One region of the Nitratireductor thuwali genome, then DNA from elsewhere that is predicted to be linked to it. Evidence: riboswitches for the same ligand, from Rfam matches in the RefSeq annotation. Region 1 holds a riboswitch; each other region holds the start of a gene.
The links. A riboswitch is a leader RNA that binds a small molecule or an ion and turns the genes downstream of it on or off. The one in region 1 is predicted to bind cobalamin.
Positions count from the first base shown of each region.

Region 1 (2,258 bases):
GGACGCGGGCGATGAGACCCCGCTTCAGGCTTTCGGGGCGGGCACGGAACGGCATGAAGCCGTCCGCCGACCGGGCGAAAAGCTCGGCGCCGGCGATGAGATCGGCACCGCTGTCGGTGGTGAGCTCGCCGAAGACATAGCTCCAGGCGCCGGGTTTGAGGATGGCGGCGCTGAGGCCACGCTTGCAGTTGCCCAGGCAGGCAACATGCCTGACGCTGACTTGGCTGTTCTCGCCCGCGCGCCTTGTATCGGCCGCCAGCAGCGAACCCGGGCGCGGGGAGACATCGGTCTCACCGGGATGCCGGCAGGAACTGCAGACGATGACGGTGACGCCATGCCGCGGCCCGGAATCGCCGGCGGTTTCATCGCAGTCCGCAGAGGGACGGTCGGTCAGGGGTTCGCGCGCAACGGCGCCGTCGATCGTCAAAACACATTCTCCTTGCCCGGGTCACCCGCCAGGCGGTCAGGATTTCTCGTTTCGACGGCAGGTTTCCTGGCTCGCGGATCGATGCTTTTGCCTGCCTTCCCAAAGCTTCAAGCCTCAGTGGCGTGTCGGCGAAAACTTTCCGCTTACAGTTGCGGGGACAGCTACGGCATTGGACGGAAGTCCGCACCGTATTCCCTCTTAGCTTCCTTCGTTGCGGAAGGAAGACCGTCAGCGATGCATTTAGAGCCGGCTCGTCCTTCCTGTCAATGCGCTCAACAAACCGTTTGCGGCGGGCCACATTTTCGTTATGGTCGGCGCGTCGCCGGTCCTCGAAAGGGACCAAAAGGGAATGCGGTGCGGCGCGAAAGCGCCAATGCCGCGGCTGCCCCCGCAACTGTAGGCGGAGAGTTCGCGTCCATCTGCCACTGAGGCTTGAAGCTTTGGGAAGGCGGGCAAGAACATCGACCCGCGAGCCAGGAAACCTGCCGGCGACCGAAAATTGACACCAATACCCTCGGGTGGAGGGGAGAGGACGGATATGGCGACACATGCTTCGACCACGCACGACGTGGCTTCTTCCGCACAATCTCGCAATTTGCAGCTCGCCCTGGCGGGGCTGCTCGGCATCTTCATCATCGGCTTCGTGGGCTTTTCACAGCTCCAAGCCATGCACAATGCCGGGCACGATTACCGCCACTCCATGGCGTTTCCCTGCCACTGACGAGAGGGTGAGATCATGAGTATTTTTCGCAACGTGGTGTTCGCCGCCGCGCTCGCCGGGCTGTGCGCCGGCATTGTCATGACGGTCCTGCAGACGGCTTTCACGGTTCCGCTGATCCTGCAGGCGGAGACGTTCGAGGCAGCGGGGTCCGGGCACAGCCACGAGGCGCATGGTGAAGCGGCCGGCGGCGCGGAGGATGCTGCCGCGGCACATTCCCACGACGAAGACGCCTGGGCGCCGGCCGACGGGTTCGAGCGGGCGGCCTATACGGCGCTGGCCAACATCGTCACCGGCATCGGTTTCGCGCTGCTGTTGCTGGTGGCGTCGGAATTCGCCGGCGGGCTCGCCAACTGGCGGCAGGGCCTGTTCTGGGGTCTTGCCGGCTTTGCCGCCTTCACGCTGGCGCCGGGGCTGGGCCTGCCGCCCGAACTGCCGGCCATGCCCGCGGCCGATCTGTTGTCCCGGCAGGTCTGGTGGATCGCCACGGTGGCCCTCACCGCCGCCGGCCTTGCGCTGATCGCGTTCCGCGCTTCGCCGCTCATGGCGCTGATCGGCGTGGCGCTGATCGTGGCGCCGCATGTCGTCGGCGCGCCCCAACCGGTAAGTCACGAGACGCCTGTGCCGGCCGACCTGCATCACCGCTTCGTGGTGGCCGTCACCCTTACGAACCTCGTGTTCTGGCTGGTTCTGGGAACCATGGCCGGGCTGGTGCGGACGCGTTTTGCCGCGCGGCTGGGCGCGCCGCGCGCAGGTCTTGCCTGATTCCGGGCTTGGTTCGGGGACCGGTCGCGGTCCGCTCAGCTTCGTGCTGGGCGGCGCCCGGTCCGGCAAGAGCGCGCATGCCGAAAGGCTGATCGAGGCGCATCCGGCGCCATGGTGCTACATCGCCACGGCGCGGGCGTTCGACGATGAAATGCGCGTGCGCATCGCCGAGCACCGCGCCCGCCGCGGTGGGCGCTGGCATACGCTGGATGCGCCCATAGCGCTCGCCGAGACGCTCGACAGCGTGCCGGACGGACAGCCTGTGCTGATCGATTGCCTGACCCTGTGGCTCACCAATGTGATGCTGGGCGAGCACGATGTGGAGGCGGCAAGCCGCCGGCTGTTGCG
Region 1 is NZ_CP030942.1:108,525-110,782, reverse strand. It holds gene NTH_RS21095 (DUF1636 family protein) at 1-427, opposite strand, end outside; cobalamin riboswitch at 467-672, opposite strand; cobalamin riboswitch at 734-931, shown strand; gene NTH_RS21090 (CbtB domain-containing protein) at 966-1,148, shown strand; gene NTH_RS21085 (CbtA family protein) at 1,164-1,910, shown strand; gene cobU (bifunctional adenosylcobinamide kinase/adenosylcobinamide-phosphate guanylyltransferase) at 1,903-2,258, shown strand, end outside.

Region 2 (2,258 bases), on a different replicon from region 1:
AAGGTGTTGGCGAAGCCGGCGGCGAAGGCGGCGGCCGTCACCGGCGTGCCGTCCGAGAAGCGGCGGTCAGGCTGCAGCGTGATTATCCATTCGAGATCGCCGGTGCGTTCCGCAGTGGCGGCCAGCTCCGGCACCAGCTTGCCGTCCTTATCGACCATGAACAGCTTTTCGCCGACCCCGTGGCTGACCAGCGCCCAGCCGGCCGAACCGGCGGTCGGGTCCTCGCTGCCGAGCAGGAAGGTGGCGCCGATCTTCAGCGCCTCCTGCGCCAGAACCGGCGCGGGCATGGCAGAAATGGCGGTTGCCGATATGGTCGCAGCCGCAAGGACAAGGCGTGAGAAATATCGCATGGAAGCATCTTCCTAGGTTTCGGATTGTTCAAGTGACGGGGGTGGCGCAGAACGCAGCCGCTGTTTGCGGCCCGTGGGCGCGTAGGCGAAATCGGAAACGACCTTTCCGCCGAGCAGATGCTGCTCGACGATGCGGTCGATGACGGCCTCGCTGACGCCGCCATAATAGGTGCCTTCGGGAAACACCTGCAGCACCGGCGCCAGACTGCAGGGGCCGAGGCAAGTCGACTTTGCGGTCATGGTGCCATCGCCGGTGATGCGGAGTTTGCGCTCCTGCTGGCGGTTGCGTAGGTGGCCCCAGATCACGTCCGCGCCGGCCGCATTGCAGGCGCCGCCCTCGCAAACCAGCACACGGCGCTTCTGCGAAGGGACCAGCGAGCCTTCCGTCGCCTCCCGATCCGCCGGCGGGATCGGCATCTCCGCCGACGCACCACCCACCAGAGCGGCCAGGAGCGGCTCGAAGTGAAGGCTTTGCGCGATATCGCGGGATATGTGGATCGGCGGCCAGCCGCCCGGAAACTCCCTCTGCCACCGCTTCAGGGAGCGCGTCATCCAGTTGCGGAAGCTCGGCTCCATCGGCAGCATCAGTGGCACGATCACGATCGTGCCATGGCCGCTGTCGCGCAGTGACAACAGCGCATCGCGCAGAGAAGGCTGCCCCTGTTCGCAATAGCAGGAGACCGCCTCGGCAACGCCCGGCAACATGGAGGCAATGGCGGCCAGCCGCCTCATCTCCGCGTGCGGCGCGGCTGCGAAGGCAGACTTGGTGAGCAGCACCACCGCCTTGCCGGCCGGCTTGGCCGGCGCTTCCGAGTGGCGCGAAGAGGGTTCTTGCATGAAAAATCCCCGACCTGACGTGAACGGGGATCGGGAAACGTGGCCGTGCAGACACGAGGCGTCTGCGACAACGCGCGCTCCCATGGCAGTCCCCGGCCATGGAACACTATGCGGTCAGGCAGGTCTCCTGGCTTGCGGGTCGTCGCTGCCTTGCCTGTCTTCCCGGCCAAAAGGCCAGTGACGTCTAGGGCAAAGCGGCTCGCCGCTCACAGTTGCGGGTCAGCTCCGGATTTCCCTGGATCGGGGCACCGGATTCCCTCTTAGCTCCTGACCGGACGAATCCGGCCCGAAGAACCTTAACCAACCCGAACGTCCCCAACCGCGGCTTCCCTGTCAATCCTCTTCGGCGACATTTCCACCGCGCCGGCGACGCGAGCGGCCGCCCGCGGTCAGTGCGCCATCATCTCGTCAACGATGTCCTCCGCGCTCAGGGAGGAAGGATAGTAGGTCGGCCAGTTCGTCACTTCCTCCAGCAAAGCGGCGCGATCGTCGCCCCAGTAGAGGTGATAGTGGTCGGCGTCCGCCGGCGCGATCTTGTGGTCGCTGAACTGGATGTACTGGGGCGCGGCCTCGTCGCCCTCGGTCTTTTCGAAGATGAAGCGCACGCCGCGATTGCCCTTCTTGTAGGTCAGGATCTCATAGCCGTCGCTCGCATAGCGGGCTCTGAGCGGCTGCCCGTTGTTGAAGAACGTGACGGTATCGCCATCGATCACGATACGCTCGACGTCGGTTTTGTAGCCGACCTCGTAATAGGCCTCATATTCCGCCGCGGTCTTATCGCCCGTTTGCGCCTTATGCTCCATGACCGGGTCGAGCGTCCCGTCCTGCAGGTAGGGGTAGACCGACTGCCAGTCGCCTTCCCAGTCTGACAGGGCACGTTCCCTGATCTGGTCATCCTCGAAATAGCCCTTGTAGATCTGGTCGGCATCGTGATCGTGAGCATGATCATGGTCATCATGGGCTTCCTCGCCTTCGTGCGCCTCGCCCGAGCCGCCGACTGCGACGATATTGTAAGGCTTGCCCTCAACCGCGATCTCACCGGCCTTCTGGAAGGAGGCGGCCGCCACGGAA
Region 2 is NZ_CP030941.1:1,511,032-1,513,289, forward strand. It holds gene NTH_RS07185 (ABC transporter substrate-binding protein) at 1-350, opposite strand, end outside; gene NTH_RS07190 ((2Fe-2S) ferredoxin domain-containing protein) at 363-1,187, opposite strand; cobalamin riboswitch at 1,288-1,501, opposite strand; gene aztD (zinc metallochaperone AztD) at 1,577-2,258, opposite strand, start outside.
Region 2: linked by a shared signal. The riboswitch ahead of NTH_RS07190 ((2Fe-2S) ferredoxin domain-containing protein) and the one ahead of NTH_RS21090 (CbtB domain-containing protein) in region 1 are both predicted to bind cobalamin.

Region 3 (2,258 bases), on a different replicon from region 1:
CGATAGGCAGAGAGCCGGCGTCGTCGGTGAAGCTGGCGCTCTGGCGCTCGTGGTCCGCCCCGTATTGCAAGGTCAGCCATTCGGTTGCCTCGAACGATCCCTGATACTCCGCCTTGAGGCGCTTGCCCTCGTAATCCGCGTTGTAGGGACCAAACGTGGAATCGCTGTGGAGGCTGCGGTCGAGCGAGAAACCCTGCATGGCAAAGGTGTTCTTCAGTCGGCCGTCCATCAGGTCGAGGTCAAAGCCCATGCGGCCGGCGATCTGGCGGTTGCGGTTGATGTTGGTGTGGAACGGATCGTCCTGCGGCGGGTCCGCGAAGGCGTCGTCGAACTCGGCTTCGGCGTCTATATAGAGGCCCGAGGCGAACACGGCGAAATTCTCGCTGAACCTGTACTCGCCGCCGATATCGGCGCTGATGTTATCGTAGGAATCGCGTTCGGAGCCCGCGGCTGCGGCCGAGATGCCGTCGGTATGAAAGCCAAGGAGATTGAAGGTGAGGCGGCCGTTGCCTTTTGCCGCGCGCAGGCCGTAGGAGCCGCGCGCGGTTCCGCGCGACCCACCTTCGCCGGAGACGAGATGGGAGATGCCGGGTTCGATATCGCCGAGCGTCGAAAGGCTGATGACGCCAGCGATGGCGTCGGAGCCGTAAAGGGTGCTTTGGGAACCCTTGAGAACCTCAATCGAGTCGATGCCGCCGGACAGGAGGTACTGATAGGACGTCTGCACCTGGGTGCTGGTTGGATCGGAGATGTCGATGCCGTTGTAGAGCGTCTTCACATAACGTCGCGGCGCGCCCCGGAGCGACAAGCTGCCTTCGGCGCCCGGACCGCCCGCGGAACTGAGGGTAATGCCCGGCACCTGGGCGAGATAGTCGACCACCAGCGGTTGCGATTGCTCTTCGATCTCCATTCGGGTCACCGTGGAGCCCGTTTTGGACAGTTCGGTGGCCATCCTGTTCGGAGTGACGACGATCTCCCCCAGGTCAAGGTCCTGGGCGATGGTCGGCGTGGAGACGGCGAGTGCCAGTGCGAGCACCGACGCGGCAGTGGCAAGTGCGGCTTTGATCTGATTTGCGGCCATGGGCGTTCCTCCGCAACGGCTCAAGAGGTACTGGAAGGAACGGGCGCCCGCCCGGTCTCCACCAGCGATGACGAAACGCCACCACTGCGAAAACCACAGCCCCGGAAGCTTCCCGCATCCGGCAGGTGACGGCCCGAGGCAGGTTTCCTGGCTCGCGCGTCTTCGGCTTCCCCGCCTTCCCAGGCAGAACTGCCCAGTGGCATGTGAGGAAAGCCTCGGCGCTTACAGTTGCGGGAGCAGCTACGGCCCCGACGCGTGATGCGTCGCCCGTATTCCCTTTTACCCCGGCAGATGGCTGACGGGGCACCTCAGGCAGAGCGAGACGATTAGCAAGGCGCGCCAACAGCGTCAATCGAAGCGACGGCTGGCATACGCCTTTCGCACCGGCGCTTCGACCGGGTCTGCCCAAAATATCGCAGATTCTCCTTCGGCTATCGCTTTTGCGTCAAACTTGTCGCATTCTCCGCCTTCAATACCGCATCCAATGCAGCAATCTGACCGCAGACTGGAGCCGTCAATCCAGCATATCCAGTGGGGCAAGCTTCTTTGACATCGGCGTTTCGATGCGGAATGCTAACCCGGCAGGCAGATGTCACACGGGCATGCGAAACAGGCAGGAAATGGGAGTGGGTCGATGAGATTCTTCAAGAGCAACAGTGGAAGCGTGCCGGCACGCATTGCCGCGCTGGCCGAGGAGGCCAAATCCGGAGCATTGGACCGTCGCGAGTTCCTGGCGCTGGCGAGCGCTTTCGGCGCGACGACGGCGGGCGCCTACGCCATGCTGGGCATGGCGGCGCCGACGCGGGCGGTGGCACAGGAGCCGAAGCGGGGCGGCGTGCTCAAGGTCGCCATGTGGATCAAGGAAAACAAGGATCCGATGACCGCAGACTGGTCGGAAATCGCCAATGCGATGCGCCAGACGCTGGAGCCCCTGGTCAAGTATACGCGCGACTTCACCTTCGAAGGCCGGCTTTTGGAAGGCTGGGAAGTCAATGAGGACGCCACCGAGTATGTTTTGAACGTGCGCCAGGGGGTCACTTGGAACAATGGCGACGCCTTCACCGCCGACGACGTGATCTACAACCTCAACCGCTGGTGCGACCAGTCCGTCGAGGGCAACTCGATGGCCGCACGCATGGCCAGCGTCATCGATCCGGAAACGAAGAAGGCGCGCGAG
Region 3 is NZ_CP030941.1:684,174-686,431, reverse strand. It holds gene NTH_RS03260 (TonB-dependent receptor plug domain-containing protein) at 1-1,081, opposite strand, end outside; cobalamin riboswitch at 1,202-1,407, opposite strand; gene NTH_RS03255 (ABC transporter substrate-binding protein) at 1,716-2,258, shown strand, end outside.
Region 3: linked by a shared signal. The riboswitch ahead of NTH_RS03260 (TonB-dependent receptor plug domain-containing protein) and the one ahead of NTH_RS21090 (CbtB domain-containing protein) in region 1 are both predicted to bind cobalamin.